Regions from separate parts of the Leptolyngbya boryana PCC 6306 genome, predicted to be linked through region 2. Evidence: predicted binding sites of a transcription regulator. Region 2 holds the regulator's gene; each other region holds the start of a gene.

Region 1 (5,236 bases), 3.5 Mb from region 2:
CCACATTTCCGGCATATCAAACCACATCACCGGATAGTAGCGGAAAAAATCTTCCCAAGGATTATCAAAGACAAGACTCGCTGGATAAACGCCTTTTTCGACATCCTGCCAATCCGCTTCGAGAACTTCAGCCATTCGTTTTTGAATGGTTTGAATCAATTCTAGAGAGAGCGGCTTTGCCTTTCTTTTTTGTTCAATCGAGGGCGGTGCGACAAGATTCAAGACTTGGGTACTAACAGCTTTATGCATCAACCCAAAGTAACTTTTGCCTTGCTGAAACGTCTGATACGCCAACTTTGTTAATGTATCGGGCATGATTTGTGTGAGACGACACTCTAAGACTATTGTCTAATTGTAACGAACTCTTAAGAGCGAAATAGTCTGTAATCAGTTAGATTTCGAGAAAAAAGCGATCGAGCCAATTAGCTCGATCGCTCCTTTTCAATTCAGCTTTCAACTCAGCAAATTAGCAATCGTAGTAGAGCATAAACTCATACGGATGCGGGCGAATGCTCATCGGAATTACTTCGCGATCGAGCTTGTAGCTAATCCAGCTTTCAATGAAGTCTTCAGTGAACACGCCACCTGTGGTCAGGTACTCATGATCCGATTCCAAGTTCTTCAGCGCTTCTGCCAAAGATCCAGGAGTCGAAGGTACTTTCGCCAACTCTTCAGGGCTGAGTTCGTAGATGTCTACATCCAAAGGAGAACCCGGATCGATTTGGTTCTTAATTCCATCAATCCCTGCACAGAGCATCGCGGCAAATGCCAAGTAGGGGTTCGAGGTTGCATCAGGACAACGGAACTCTAAGCGTTTTGCTTTCGGGTTCGTGCCAGACAACGGAATCCGCACCGAAGCAGAACGGTTCCCTTGCGAGTATGCCAAGTTCACCGGAGCTTCAAAGCCTGGAACCAAGCGCTTGTAGGAGTTCGTGGTCGGATTCGTAAACGCCAACAGAGAAGGCGCATGCTTCAGAATTCCGCCGATGTACCACAGCGCATTTTGGCTCAATCCAGCGTACAGATCGCCCGCAAAGGTGGGTTCGCCATTGTTCCAAATCGATTGGTGACAGTGCATCCCCGAACCGTTATCCCCAAAGACCGGCTTAGGCATGAACGTAATCGACTTGCCATACTTGCGACCGACGTTTTTGATCACATATTTGTACGTCATCAACCAGTCAGCCGCTTGAATCAGGGTTCCGAACCGGAAGCCTAATTCGCACTGACCGCCAGTTGCCACTTCATGGTGATGTTTCTCGATCGGCACGCCGCACTTTTGCATCGTCAGCAGCATTTCCGATCGCATATCTTGCGACGTATCGGTCGGTGCAACCGGGAAATACCCTTCCTTGTTGCGAGGCTTGTACGCCAAGTTTCCACCCGGTTCTTGACGACCAGAATTCCAAATCCCTTCTACGCTATCAACGTGATAGTAACCTTCGTGCTGGTTTTGGTCATAACGGACATCATCAAAAATGAAGAACTCCGCTTCAGGTCCGAAGAACGCCGTATCGCCTAACCCCGTAGATTTCAAATAATCCACAGCTTTTTGAGCGATCGAGCGAGGATCACGGCTGTAGGGCTGACCCGTACGCGGCTCTTGAATCGAGCAAATCATGCTCAGCGTTGGATGCTCCATAAATGGATCGATCCAGGCAGTATCCGGATCGGGAACCATCGCCATATCGGATTCATTGATCGATTTCCAACCCCGAATACTCGATCCGTCAAACGGAACGCCATCGGTAAAGCTGCTTTCGTCAATTTGGCTCTTATGCAGGGTGAGATGTTGCCAAATCCCTGGCGTATCGATGAATTTGAGATCAATCAATTCGATATTCTCGTCATTGATCTTCGCCAAGATCTCTTGTGGGGTCGCCATGAAATACTCCTAGTAAATCGCGTAGCTTGCTCAACGCTGAGCGCGGAATTGAATCAGATCGCCTCAAGCAAATCTGTCCTGCATCATGGTAAAAACAGGCTTCCCGTAATTTTGTATCCTAGGCTACGGAAAGCTCCGTGTCCGAAAGAATTAACGCTTAAATTAAAGATCGTAAATATTACATTCGCGGATTCCGTAACCCGATCGAGTGTATGGATTAAAAATTGTAACGATTATCTCATCTAGCGGGATTCCCCACGGTACGGTTCAAATTAGGCTCAAACCTGCGTGGTAAACTGAGCTTGAATCTTTTACGATACGAGAGCCTATACAACTTGCTGTGGGGCGGTTCGTTACTCTTGTCTACAGAAATATAGACACATTGAACCAAAATTTGGGAGAAGACTTTCATGCGGGACGCAGTGACCAGCCTGATTAGAAATTACGATATTACAGGGCGTTACTTAGATCGCAATGCGATCGACAGCCTAAAATCCTACTTTGCTACCGGAATGGCGCGCATTCAGGCAGCTGCGCTCATTACCTCCAATGCAGCCGGGATTGTTCGTCAAGCCGGGCTGCAGTTGTTTGACGAAAATCCTGAGTTGATTCGCCCCGGTGGCAATGCTTATACGACTCGTCGGTATGCAGCCTGCCTGCGCGATATGGATTACTACTTGCGCTATGCTTCCTATGCCTTGGTTGCGGCTGACACGGATGTGCTGGATGAGCGCGTTCTAGAAGGTTTGCGCGAAACCTATAACTCGTTAGGTGTGCCTTCAGGACCGACCGTCCGGGGAATTCAAATCATGAAGGATATCGTCAAAGCAGAAGCAGCAGCGGCAGGAATTGCTGATACGAGCTTCCTGGATCAACCCTTTGATTACATGTCGCGTGAACTCGGTGAAAACGATCTGTAATTGAATTCACTTCCCATGAAACGAGTTTCGGCTCGGCTCAGCCCTCGAATTTCGGGCGTTGAGTCGAGCCGAAACTCGTTTCAGACAAGAAAAATGTCAGGGTGAAGGCTTCAAGTCCGAAGCATCGCTTCCGCCTCTAAGACCCACAGCGTCCAGCCTTTGCTGTTTTGAGTAATACGAGCAGCATGTCCTTTATCAGAGAGACGTTCTGCCAGCGCGATCGCTTGGTTTTGTTCGCGTACCGTTCTGAGATAGCTGTAATATTCACGATCGCTATAGATTGCAGCCATCGGTTTCGCCACATCTGGAACGCGAATTTGACACACCTGATAATCGCGCTCAGATGTCAGAATCTTCCATAATCCTGAGTCTGATCGAGGAATGTCGTAGGAAGTTGAGGGTTCGACAGATTTGGGCTTGTCTAGCTGCGCTTTTTCCTCTTGGGCATCTGCTTCATAGATCCAAAGCACATCGCCTTTCATCGTTCGAGTAATCGCAACTTCATCTCCTCGATAAACGAGTTTGGCGGCAATTTGCAGAGCTTTTTGAGAATCTTGCACGAGTCGAAAAAAGCTGTAATAGCGATCAGCAACGACGATCGCGGCAAGTCGCTCATCGGAATCCGGCACGCAGATATGACAGGCTCGATATTGACTCCGGGAGTCTAGAATTTTGCAGCGAGCAGGATCAGGGGTCGGAGCAAGGTCAGCAGAGATGGGGCGAACAGAGGACATAGGATTGACGTGTGGGTTTGCAGGGTGGGTTTGAATTGTAACGATTGTTTTCGCAGAGCTAAGCACATTTTGCGAATCAAGCGAGTGGGTTCTCCACCGTGAATTTCCCTAAAACCCAAAATTTTCAGCGATCGCGGTCGTTTGCGAGGGTAAAACTGTGCATATGATGGTGGCATCGTTTCATATCGCTTTCCTATGCCAGTTCCTTGTCACATCATTGTTGAGGGAAATCCAGCGATTGTTTACGCCAGTCGCAAAGGTGCGCCAGAGAAAATGCTGCCTATTTTAGAGTCTTTTTTAGAAACATTTTGGCAAGAGCGAGATGCGCTGGGTGAGGCACAGGACACGCCAGAATGTCTGGTTGCACAGATTGTAGTGCGGTTTGGATTTGAGATTTGTGAGGATGATTTCTCGAACCTGAAGGTGGGCTTGAAATATGATCCCACTGCAGAATATTTATATTTCATCTCAGCGAATCGAGAGGTGAGTGTGTGGGTTGCTGACGATCGCTATCGGGCAAATCCGCACTTAGGCATTCAAGCTTGCCAACAGATGCAAACCGTTTCGATAGGGTGATCCGAAAGATGCTAGGAGTTAGATGTCTCTAACGCGCGATTGCTGAAGTTTTCTATGTCAACTATTTGGGAACTCGATTACTATTCACGTCCAATTTTGGATGAGCAAAATAAAAAAGTTTGGGAAGTGCTGATCTGTGAAAGCCCGACCACAGTTGATGCTCAGCCAGAAAAGCTGTTTCGCTATTCGCAGTATTGCTCGAGCAGCACTGTAAATTCAGGCTGGTTAAAAGACGCGATCGCAGCAGCCATGGCTGAAGCTCCCAATCCACCGGATAAAATTCGGTTTTTCCGGCAGGCGATGAACAACATGATTACGACGGCTTGTGATGGCTTAGATCTGCCTTCTCAATTGAGTCGGCGCACGTTTGCCTTGGCAAGCTGGCTGCAAGATCGATCTCAAAATGTTTATCCGAAAGAAGACGGATATCAGCCTTCGATCAATCCTTCGGTGACGTTTCCGATTACCCCTGCCCAAGTGTTGCCCGATGCGCTGCAAGGGCAGAAATGGACGTTCGCAACTCTACCCTTTGAAGCCTTTGCGGAAATGGGGGAATGGTCGATCGAATTCGGAGAAGCCTTTCCCATGAGTTTGGCGCAGCTTGAACCGGATGCTCCTGTCTCGGGCATCATTATCTACTCAGCCCGAGCCACCGCGATGGCAGCTTGGATGTCGGGATTAGAGATTGCGGCTGTGAAATTTGATGCCGAGACCCAGAATCGACTGCTGTTAGAAACCGGGGTCAACGATCGCTGGATTTTAACCACTTTAGATAAGCGCGCTGTTCCCGAGGCGCAGCAGTTTGAAGCGGCAAAGGCACGATCGCATCAAGTCCATTTTTTAGCGATTCAAGAAAGCCCGGATGTCGAAGCGTTTGCCGGATTTTGGCTATTGCAAGAAATCGCATTGTGATCCTACGGTTCCTAATCACGGTAGGATGAGAAAACTGTTACGTTTGTTCATTATTTAACGCAACCTGCTTATGAAGCGCTTTTTGTCTCGCCTGCTGGCGCTAGTGATGGTCATGTCGATTGCTCTTGTGGGCTGCTCTCCCGCTGGCGGGCTGACGGGCAACTATCGCGATGATACGCTTACTGTGATTAATACTCTCAAAACGGCGA
Region 2 (5,236 bases):
AGCGAACTATTGCGCTCATCGACGGTGATAATTCGCATCGGCTCACTGAGATCAGTCTCTAACTTCTGCCGCCAGGTTTTAGAAGAAGTCTGATCACCCATGACCAACAGCGAAATCGGAAACTGACTCCTCAGAGATGAGATCGTCGAAATCGTCTCTTCAGACGAGATCACTTGATGATAATAAATTCGGCGATCGACTCCCATCACTGCGACTCCGCATTTTTGTCGCCCTGGATCAAATCCCAGAATAACGGGCTGTTCCGCCATACTCACCTCTTGCCGTTGTTCTGTCTACAGATTGCTAATTCGATGCCCGCAGCACAACCTGCCCATCCTGCACCGCTACTAATTCTATTTTGAGCGGTCCCGCTGTGTAAGTCACATCCGATGCAACTGCCCGCAATTCAATCGAATTCGGATAGCGGCGAAGCTGATCGATAAAAGATCCCAGACTCAACAGTTTCTCAACCTCTAGTCTGTCATTCATCACCCCTGCGACACGGGCACGGGCATTAGAAGCTGCAATTAGGTCTTGTAAGGTTTTCTGAAAATCCTGGGGGGACAGTTTAGACGGTTCCAGCGTTTGAGTCGCGATCGTATCTCCTGCTAAAAAGACAACCTGATTCGGCACCGCACTCATATTCACGACAACACCTCGGTCGTCACCGAGAACATAATTTGCCCCGGCTTGCACCCGCACCAGATAATCTTTACCATCTTGAATTTGCTGAATGAGGTTTTGCACTTCCGCAATCGGGATTTGCACAATTTGCTGATTGTTCTGCCCCAGGCGAAGCGACTCGATCGCGGTCTGATTTGCCAATTGCAGTAATTGATCGACTGCTGCTTTGGCTCCACCTTGTTCGACGACGCGCACAACGCCTGAAGACAGCACTTGTGTCCGAAAAATTGCCAGATCACCTCGGCGAATCTGTTCCACATCTTGCTGAATTTGCTGAACGGCTGCCACGAGAAAAGCTCTCTGCTGTTCCAGGGTTTTCAATTCTGCTTCGCGTTGAGCAATGACTTGATCGCGCTCATTAATTTCGCGATCGCGCTTTTCAATCAGGGCAGTTCGTTCCGCAATTTGCGCATCTCGTTCCGCAATTTGGGCTTTCACCTGATCCCGTTGTTCAATTAACGCCTGCTGCTCAGATTCCAGCTGATTGATTTCGTTGCGGAGCGAAAGTGCTTGCTGAGAAACTGTTTCTAGCTGATTGCGGGTGAGATCTCGCTGCGCTTCTGTCCTGCGAAGTTGGGCATCGGTTTCTCGTTGTCGAGCGACTGAAACTTGAAGATTGGCATTGAGGCGCTTGAGATATTCCTCAATTTGGGCACGTTCCGATCGCGCTTGCTCTAGATCTTTCTCAACCTCAGCTTTTCGCTGATCTGTGGTTTTGAGATCAGCCGTGACTTTATCGAGGTCGCGATTTGTCGCCCGCAAGTCGGCTTGAATTCGCCCGAAGTTCAACACCATCTCTCGAAAGGTGCGGCTCGCAAGCAGTAAAACGCCTAACGTAGAGGCAGAAATCAGCGTGCCCGTCAAAATCGTCACGACAACTGCTGTTTGTTTGGGACGGAGATTGAACAAGCTGAGGCGGGCTTTTCCCACGCGCGTTCCTAAGCGATCGCCGACTGTCGCGATCACCCCTCCTAACACCAACACCACCAAAATTAGAATTAGCCCGACATCGGACATGACGCTCCCACAAACCCCTAGACATACTGCACTCTAAGGGCACTTTCAGACTTTGCCTTTCATTATGACTGCTCGCTCTATGATTCGCGTGAGTCACTCAGGACTGAATTCTAATCGAATTAGGTAAATTGTTGACTAAGCGTTACCGGATTATGAACGGTTATTTTTTTCTTGTGAATTGAGATCATTTTGTCCTGACGCAAATCTCCCAGTAAGCGGGTGACTGTGACGCGAGTCGAGCCGATTGCTTCAGCGATCGCTTGGTGAGACAGTTTGAGATCAATCATGATCCCCTCTTGTGAGGGCACACCAAAGTCACGACACAGAATCAGGAGGAAACTCACAAGACGCGATCCCATATCTCGGTGCGCCAGCGTTTCAATCATCATTTCAGTTTGTAAGATTCTCGACGACAAGCCTTTCAGCATCAGCATTGAGAGTTCGGGATTGTCTTTGAGCGCTTTTTCAACTTGTTCGATCGGAACAGACAGCAATTCGACAGGGGTGAAGGCAACTGCGTGATAAAAGCGATCGGCACGTTGTCCTGTGATCAGAGAAAGCACCCCGAACACGCTGTTTTCTCGCAGCAGCGCGACGGTAATTTCTTCTCCTGCCTCGTACACCCGTGAGAGTTTAACCGCACCCTTGACGAGAAAGTAGACCCGCTCCGCCGGATCGCCCGGAAAGAAGATGGTCTTACCGCGTTCAAACGTCTCTACAACAGGAGGATATGCTCCCCCTCCAATCTGACGAAACATCGCTGCAAGCGGTTTATCCTTGGTCACTACCATTTCTTTCCTTGTCGTATCGAGTGAAGCTGGGAAGTCTAACAGTCTATGTAAGCAATCGATGACTTTAGACCACTAAAACTGAGTCTATGATCTGTTTTAGTGTCGTAAACTACAATTTCGCTTTGATCTTCAGAAAACTCAGTAAATTCTCTAAGAAGAAGGCGCAATTTCGAGTCGATCTACTGGAATCTTCTGGGCAGACCCAATAATTTCCACAGATCATACCGTGAAAGCACGAATATTCTAGGACGAGGCATTAAGGAATCATGAAGGATTCCGAACCAGAATCAGAGAGGATTCGCTGGCAGAAAAACCGAACTGAGAAATGACGCAATTCGATCCTCGATCCGCCAAGCTTGGGACGATCGCGTCAGCGAAGAGCAGTTCGAGAGGGATCCCTTTCTGCTATCCTCATAAATGCTTTACACGGTAGAAGACCATGCTAGACCTGACTGGAAAGAACGCACTTGTAACGGGAATCGCGAACAACCGCTCGATCGCATGGGGCATCGCTCAGCAGCTACACAAAGCAGGCGCAAATATTGGCATCACCTATCTACCGGATGCAACCGGCAAAGCGGAAAAGAAAGTTGCCGACTTGACCGAGCCGCTCAATCCCAGTTTGTTCTTGCCGTTGAACGTGCAAGATGACGCACAGATTGAGAGCGCATTCAATACCGTGAAAGACAAATGGGGCAAGTTGGATATTCTGATCCACTGTCTCGCATTTGCTAGCAAAGATGATTTATCCGGCGATTTCTCCAAAACGTCGCGCGCGGGTTATTCGCTGGCGTTGGATATCAGTTCTTACTCGCTGGTGCAACTAGCTGGAGCCGCAAAACCTCTAATGAGCGAAGGCGGTAGTATCGTGACGCTGACTTACCTCGGTGGTGTGAAAGTCATCCCGAACTATAACGTCATGGGAATTGCCAAGGCAGCATTGGAAATGAACGTGCGCTACCTCGCAAATGAGTTAGGGCAGAACAATATTCGAGTCAATGCGATTTCAGCAGGTCCGATTCGGACATTGGCTTCCTCGGCAGTCGGTGGCATTCTCGATATGATTCACCACGTTGAAGAAGTTGCGCCGTTACGTCGAACTGTGACGCAGATCGAAGTCGGGAATACCGCAGCATTTCTCTGTAGTGACTTATCAAGCGGGATCACGGGTCAGGTGATCTACGTCGATGCAGGCTACGAAATTATGGGGATGACGGGATCGAAGCCCAGTGCTGGATAGCAATTAGACGATAGGAGATGTGCCGTGCCCAATTTTGAAACTTTGCAAAATCGAGACTACACCTTGATTTTGGATAAAAGTGGCAGTATGTCTACCAATGATCAAATTGGGGGCGGCAGTCGTTGGGAAGCAGCCCAAGAATCAACGCTGGCACTGGCGCGCAAATGCGAGCAGTTTGATCCCGATGGTATTACGGTTTATACGTTTTCTAGCCGATTCAGACGGTACGAAAATGTGACGGCGAGCAAAGTCGCACAGATTTTTATGGAAAACGATCCGGTTGGCTCGACCAATCTGGCAGCAGTGTTGCGGGATGCCACCGAAGATTATTTTCGCCGCAAAGCCACAGGGCAGAGCAAAACTGGAGAAACCATTTTAGTCATTACCGATGGTGAGCCGGACGATCGCCGAGCCGTGATTGAAGCGATCGTGCAAGCGACACAGAAAATGGAACGCGATGAAGAATTAGCCATTTCTTTCATTCAAGTTGGCTCAGATGCCAGTGCGACAAAATTCTTGAAGGTTCTCGACGATCAGCTTCAAAGTGTAGGAGCAAAGTTTGATATCTGCGACACGGTGACGATGGATGATATGGCAGATATGAGTTTGGCAGAAGTGTTGTTGAATGCGATCGTAGATTAGCACGCTAAAACAGCGATTAAGTTTGGGCAGAATGAGCAGCGATCGAGCCTAAAATCGCAAGCCCAGTCAATCGACTCGATGCACCCAATTGGTCAGTCGCAGCAGCAATACCTACCTGAAGGAATAGCCAGGAAACCACAACGAAAAGCTCCGAACCTCATCGGGATACCGACCCGCGTCGCAAAACCGATGACGGTTCTCGATAAGTATAATTGCTCTTTGTTTTAAGCTGACCAATGTTGCAGACTTGATCCAGTTTTTAATGAAATCGTCACCTTAATGACACTTCAATTTCATATCTGAAAAGTAGCCTAAAATGTCCCCATTTTTTCACAATAAATTGTGGATTGAACTGTCAGAATGAAATCCATAGACCAGTTGATGGATACGGGGTTTGGCTCACTGGAACATTCTCTAAATGCGCAAGTCAGAAATCATAACAGCAGCACTTAAAAAAGTACGGTTATCCCTCTCTAGAGACTCTATCCAACTGTAAATCAAACCGTCATTATAGAAGAATCAATTCACCAAGTTTTAAATGAAGTTTTAGGGTAATGCCCATGTCTTGCAATTTACTTTGGAAAGCTAAATATTTGCTGAAATTCCTGAGTAATTTCCCTGTAAGGCTCTTTACTTTATTTAGAATTCGTCTTATCATTAAGTAAAGTCGAAACGACTTCGATTTAGAGTCCTGAACCTCACCGCTACACTTTCGGCTGTTCGTGCTTGTACCCCTTATTTTGTAAGCGTGCTAAAGATTTATCCCCCTTCCCAGGGTGGAGTTAAACAGCATTTCATTCCTGTATCGGCTTGGAATCGATTCGAGTTTGTTGTCTAAAGTTTTCATTTCACGGAGTTGACT
Region 3 (5,236 bases), 930 kb from region 2:
GTACTTGCCGTTTGAAATTGTCTGACCGATGAGTGAATCCATGCCTAAGATTGAACCGCATTTCGAGGAAGAACGCACCGCAGTTGTGTGACGGTTTCGTTCAACTTTCCTAACTCTAACCGACCGTTCATCACCTCGACCAAAGTTTGGTTCATCAGCAGGCGAAATCCCAGAGAAGGTGGGTCTAAATCTTTTGGAGCTTCGGTTTTGAGCAGATCGATCGCTTCTCGCCATACCTCGATCGGTCGCTGATCTTCTAGCTCAATCACTGCAAATTCGGATTCTATGTGAGCTGAGAGCTTGAGCGTGCCTTCCTGCATTGTTGCGATCGCGCTACTGATCAAACTGACTAAAATCTGCTCTAGCGTTTTGCGATCGACAAACACATCCAGATCGGGTTCTGGTAACACGATTTGAAATCGCAAATTCCGGTTTTCTGCTAATAGATGCGTTAAAGAAAAGACATTGTCAAACACATCACTGACGGAAACAGACTGAAAGTCTAATGGGCTGGTTCCATATTCGACTTTAGAAACATGGATGACTTCATCCAATAATTTCACGAGCTTTAAAGCGGATAGGTTCGCCTGTTCAATAAATTCGCGCTCCTCTTCAGGCGATTCGCAGAGATCGCCTAGAACTAATTGCTGCGAACCGATTAATCCACTTAAGGGCGATCGTAACTCGTGGGAAGTGCGGGCTAAAAATCCTGCCTTGAATTGCGCAAGTTCGAGTGCGGATTGATACGCCAATTCCAATGTGCGATCGGGAGTAGAGGATGCGACTTTAGACGATCGCTTCGCCCACCAACCCCCCACAAATCCAATTCCCAAGCCGCCAGCTAGCCAAACCAAATTCATCCAACTCATCGTTCTGGATTGCAAAAAGAAAGTCTTTATCACTCTAAACGACTTCACCCATTGCACTCGAAATCCTGACACCGAATTGATTTGTAACCAAATCAAACCAATTTAGTATCAGGATCTCATTTTTTCTAGAAACGTCGCAGATCTAACAAATCTCTAGCTTGAGCGAGACTGCTAAGCCGTTTTACCAACGACCCCTTCTACGAGCCAGTTCATCGATTCAAGCTCGATCGCAGTTGTCGCATAGTCTTTTCCAGCAGGGACAACCTCTTTACCCGTATTATCTTTGAGTCCGCCTTTGTAAATGACTAGCGAACCCGCCTTCATTTTGTCCCTCGCGGCTTCTGCGTCCTTCTTCGCAGTCTCAGACACCGCCGGTCCAAATGCCGAAATCTTCACAAATCCATCCTTATATCCGCCGCGCAGCAAATGCGGAATCCCTCCATTCATCAAGGTTTTACCTTCTTGAATCATCTTGACGTAATCGGAATACACCTTCGTCCAATCCCACTCTGCACCCGTCAGATAGCCTTTCGGCGCAAGTGCTGCCTGATTGGCGTGATAGCCAGACGTAAACGCCCCGCGTTTCTCTGCCGTTTCTATCACAACTTTCGGACTGTCTACATGGCAAGTAATCACATCTGCCCCTTGGTCAATCAAACTGTTGGTCGCTTCCGCTTCTTTTACTGGCAAAGACCAGTCCCCGGTAAAAATCACCTGGGTTGTAATTGTTGGCTTAACGCTTCGCGCTCCCAGGGTAAAACTATTGATGTTGCGAAGCACTTGTGGAATTGGTTTTGCTGCCACAAAACCTAACTTTCCGGTTTTGCTCATATGCCCGGCAACCACGCCTGCAACATACTGCGCTTCATCAATGTAACCAAAATAGCTGCCGACATTTTTGGGATGCTTGGCTGCATCATACATTGCGCCACAGTGGAAAAATTGTACTTCTGGATAATCGGTGGCGAGTTTAAGAATATGCGGGTCAAAATAGCCGAATGAGGTGGGAAACAGAACGGTTGCTTTGTCCTGCTCGATCATGTTCCGCATTGCTTCTTGTACTTCGGTCGTTTCAGGCACGCTGGCTTGATCGACGACTTTCACACCTTGGACACCTTCTTTTCCCTGGAAGTGGGCTTGATTATAGCCAAAATCGTCTTTAGGACCGACGTAGATAAACCCCATTACAAGTTCTTTGCCTGCGGCGGGGCTGCTACTGGATGTTGAAGAATCGTTCGCTGGGGTACAGCCAACCCAGAGCTTTGAAGTTGCACCAAATGCCCCAGTCGCTAACAATCCGCGTATGACTTGGCGGCGGGAAATGCGCGATCGCGGTGAATCCTGACTGCTCATCGTTCCTCCTCACAGAAGTTAATTGCCATCGTATTGAAATCGATTTTTCTACTCGCTTTTGTATTGTTCAACACGTATCTTGCGATGCCTGAGCAGAGGCTCACGCGATCGCAGAAATCAATGCTGTCGAATCGGCAACCGCCCCAAACACACCGCCCTGCATTTTGACCATGTTCAGCGCGGCTAGATGGTTGCCATAGTCCGTTGCACCCGTACAATCGGACAGTAACAAACATTCATATCCTCGATCGTTGGCATCTCTCATGGTTGTATGCACACAGACATCAGTGGTAATGCCGGACAGGATCAAGTTTTGTATGCCTTTACGGTGCAAAACCAAATCGAGATCAGTGGCATAAAATGATCCTTTTCCGGGTTTATCAATGATCACTTCTCCGGGTAATGGAGCGAGTTCAGGAATAATCTCCCAACCTGACTCTCCTCGAACCAAAATTCGCCCACAAGGTCCCGGATCGCCAATTCCGGCTCCGATTTGCTGCGATCGCCAGCGTTTATTTTCTGGCAAATCTGAGAGATCCGGGCGATGTCCTTCGCGAGTGTGCAGAATTGTGTAATTCAGGTCTCGCATCACTTTGAGGAGGTTCCGAATCGGTTCGATCGGGGCGCGCGTCAGAGACAGGTCATAGCCCATCTTGTCCACATAACCGCCCTTACCGCAGAAATCTGTCTGCATATCAATCACAATCAGAGCCGTATTCTCAGGGCGTAAATCGCCATTGAATGGATATTGATAAGGCTCAGCCTCTACATACCGTCCCATGATTTAACCTCTGGTGACTGAAGTTGGTAATTCTTCGCCTTGATACGATCGCGTTGGCGCGTCAAATCCGCAGCTTGTGCCATCGGTGTGAATCACTTCATCTTCCCAAGGCAGGCGATACGATTCATTCACCAAGTCTTTCATGTAGGTGTAGGGGCAATCCTGTGCTCCGCCTTTCACCGCGACATAGCCGCGATGCCCAAATTGGTAAATATTGTTTTCGACGCTCCAGTGTCTCCGAGCTTCTCGCACCAGATCGGGACGCAATTCGGCTGTGATAATTTCATCCGGTCGATGGCTGCCCATCACTAAGGGCATTCCGTCGAAATTGACAAACATACCTTCGCCCATCGAGTCAAATGTGCCATCTGTGCCGCACATACACACAGATGCGGTGTAGATCAGATTACAAAACGCATTCGCCTGGTTGGTAATTTGCCAACTGTGGCGGATTGGAGCGGTATATCCTGCGGTACGAATCATGATTTCCGCACCCTTGTAAGCACATTCGCGCGCCATTTCTGGGAACATGCCGTCGTGGCAGATAATTAACGCAAGCGTGCTGCCATTCGGTCCTTCACAGACCGGAATTCCCAGATTTCCAGGTTCCCAAGGCTCAACCGGAACCCAAGGATGCAGTTTCCGGTAGTAGAGTTTCAATTCGCCTTGGTCGTCGATAATGATGCCGCTATTGTAGGGATTGCCGTGTGGGTTGTACTCCATGATCGAGAAGCATCCCCAAATGCGATTTTCTCGGCAGGCGGCTTGGAAGGCTTGAACTTCTGGACCATCGATTCGGCACATAATTTTTGGATTTGTGTCCATCGAGAGTCCGTGTAGGGAATACTCTGGAAAGACGACTAAATCCATACTGGGCATATTACGACGGGCTTTGCTGACCATTTGGCAAATGCGATCGGTCTGAGCCGCAAGATCGTCGGGCGTGACAACATTTGGAAGCTGTAGCTGCACCAGTCCCAATACAACACCCTTTGGAGATTTATTCAATCCACCTAAACCACTCATGCACTTTGCCCTCAAGACTCAACTGATTGTCAGCTTTATCACATTTGGTTGAGGGCGATTCGTACTTTGGAATACCGTTTTGCTCCGTTCCATCGATTCGCACAGTTTGCGCGATCGCTCCACCCCTAAGATGCAGAATGCCGAACGGATATTTGAATCAGCGACGATTGGGTTCGATCGCAATCGTTCCAACCGTTGCCGGATGCTGAAGATTCATCGGTAAGCGAATCGTAAACTGACTTCCTTCTCCTTCCTTCGAGTGCATGAGCACCGTTCCAGCGTGAAGTTCAGCGAGTTTTTTGGTCAACGCTAACCCTAAACCTGTGCCTTCGTGCTTACGAGACAATGAGCCATCGACCTGCTGAAAGGGTTTGAACAAGAGATGCTGTTTGTCTTCTGCAATTCCAATCCCTTGATCCCAAACAGTGAAATCTAGAAACTCGCCATTGAGTTTCACGCTCAGTCCGATTTCATGATCTTCGTTCGAGAACTTAATCGCATTCGAGAGCAAGTTCAGTAGCATCTGTCGCAGCCGCAATTCGTCTGCCATCAAGGGTTCTAGATCCGGCTGGATCTCATAGTTCACGGTCAAATTTTTTATGCGAGCCTGTTCGCTGACAAACCCCAAGGTTTTCTCGCAAATTTCATCGACGACGAGCGGCGCGAGTTCTAAGCGCAACTGTCCTGCCTCGACTTTCGACAAGTCTAAGACATCATTGATCAAGCCTAGCAAATGCTGACCGCTTTGATAGATCTGATGAATGTAGATCTGTTGTTTTGAATTCAGACCGCCGAAGATTTGTTTTTGCAAAATCGACGAAAAGCCCAAAATCGAAGTCAGTGGAGTGCGCAACTCGTGTGACATGTTCGCCAAAAAGTCCGACTTCATCTGGCTTGCCCGTTCTAACTCATCGTTCTTTGTGGCAAGTTCGTCTTCTGTTCGTTTCTGCACCGTGATGTCACGGGTAATCATTGAAACTGCGGTTGGGCGATTACGTTCATCCAAGACCGGACTGACGGAAACCAGAGCAGGAAAAGATTCGCCGTTGCGACGATTACAAATGACTTCACCGCTCCAACCGCCTGAGATTGCTTGTTTAATTAACTCTTCGGTCTGCTTTTTCTCGGGGTAAAAAATTGCAGCATGTGCCCCGATCATCATGTCGGTTTGCCAGTTAAAAATTCGGCTCGCCGCAGAATTTGTGTA

Evidence for each region. The regulator NtcA, encoded in region 2, controls nitrogen genes in cyanobacteria. The targets are predictions, from matches to a motif close to TTTGTANNNNNNNNTACAAA.
Region 1: glnA (type I glutamate--ammonia ligase) is a predicted target of NtcA. The motif match lies at 1,996-2,015, and genes of this name have one in related genera.
Region 3: LEPBO_RS0130565 (BMP family ABC transporter substrate-binding protein) is a predicted target of NtcA. The motif match lies at 2,280-2,299, and genes of this name have one in related genera.

The regions. Positions count from the first base shown of each region.
Region 1 covers NZ_KB731324.1:1,752,381-1,757,616, forward strand. The annotation lists gene LEPBO_RS0108680 (class I SAM-dependent methyltransferase) at 1-315, opposite strand, end outside; gene glnA (type I glutamate--ammonia ligase) at 467-1,885, opposite strand; gene apcB (allophycocyanin subunit beta) at 2,296-2,805, shown strand; gene LEPBO_RS43300 (hypothetical protein) at 2,916-3,539, opposite strand; gene LEPBO_RS0108700 (hypothetical protein) at 3,735-4,115, shown strand; gene LEPBO_RS0108705 (Tab2/Atab2 family RNA-binding protein) at 4,170-5,027, shown strand; gene psb27 (photosystem II protein Psb27) at 5,098-5,236, shown strand, end outside.
Region 2 covers NZ_KB731324.1:5,218,763-5,223,998, reverse strand. The annotation lists gene LEPBO_RS0126085 (RuvC family protein) at 1-269, opposite strand, end outside; gene LEPBO_RS0126080 (DUF3084 domain-containing protein) at 304-1,701, opposite strand; gene ntcA (global nitrogen regulator NtcA) at 1,821-2,492, opposite strand; gene fabI (enoyl-ACP reductase FabI) at 2,932-3,732, shown strand; gene LEPBO_RS0126065 (vWA domain-containing protein) at 3,757-4,374, shown strand; gene LEPBO_RS44565 (hypothetical protein) at 4,391-4,513, opposite strand.
Region 3 covers NZ_KB731324.1:6,152,433-6,157,668, forward strand. The annotation lists gene LEPBO_RS0130555 (serine/threonine protein kinase) at 1-42, opposite strand, end outside; gene LEPBO_RS38785 (sensor histidine kinase) at 45-869, opposite strand; gene LEPBO_RS0130565 (BMP family ABC transporter substrate-binding protein) at 1,041-2,222, opposite strand; gene biuH (biuret amidohydrolase) at 2,323-3,003, opposite strand; gene LEPBO_RS0130575 (formamidase) at 3,007-4,029, opposite strand; gene LEPBO_RS0130580 (sensor histidine kinase) at 4,187-5,236, opposite strand, start outside.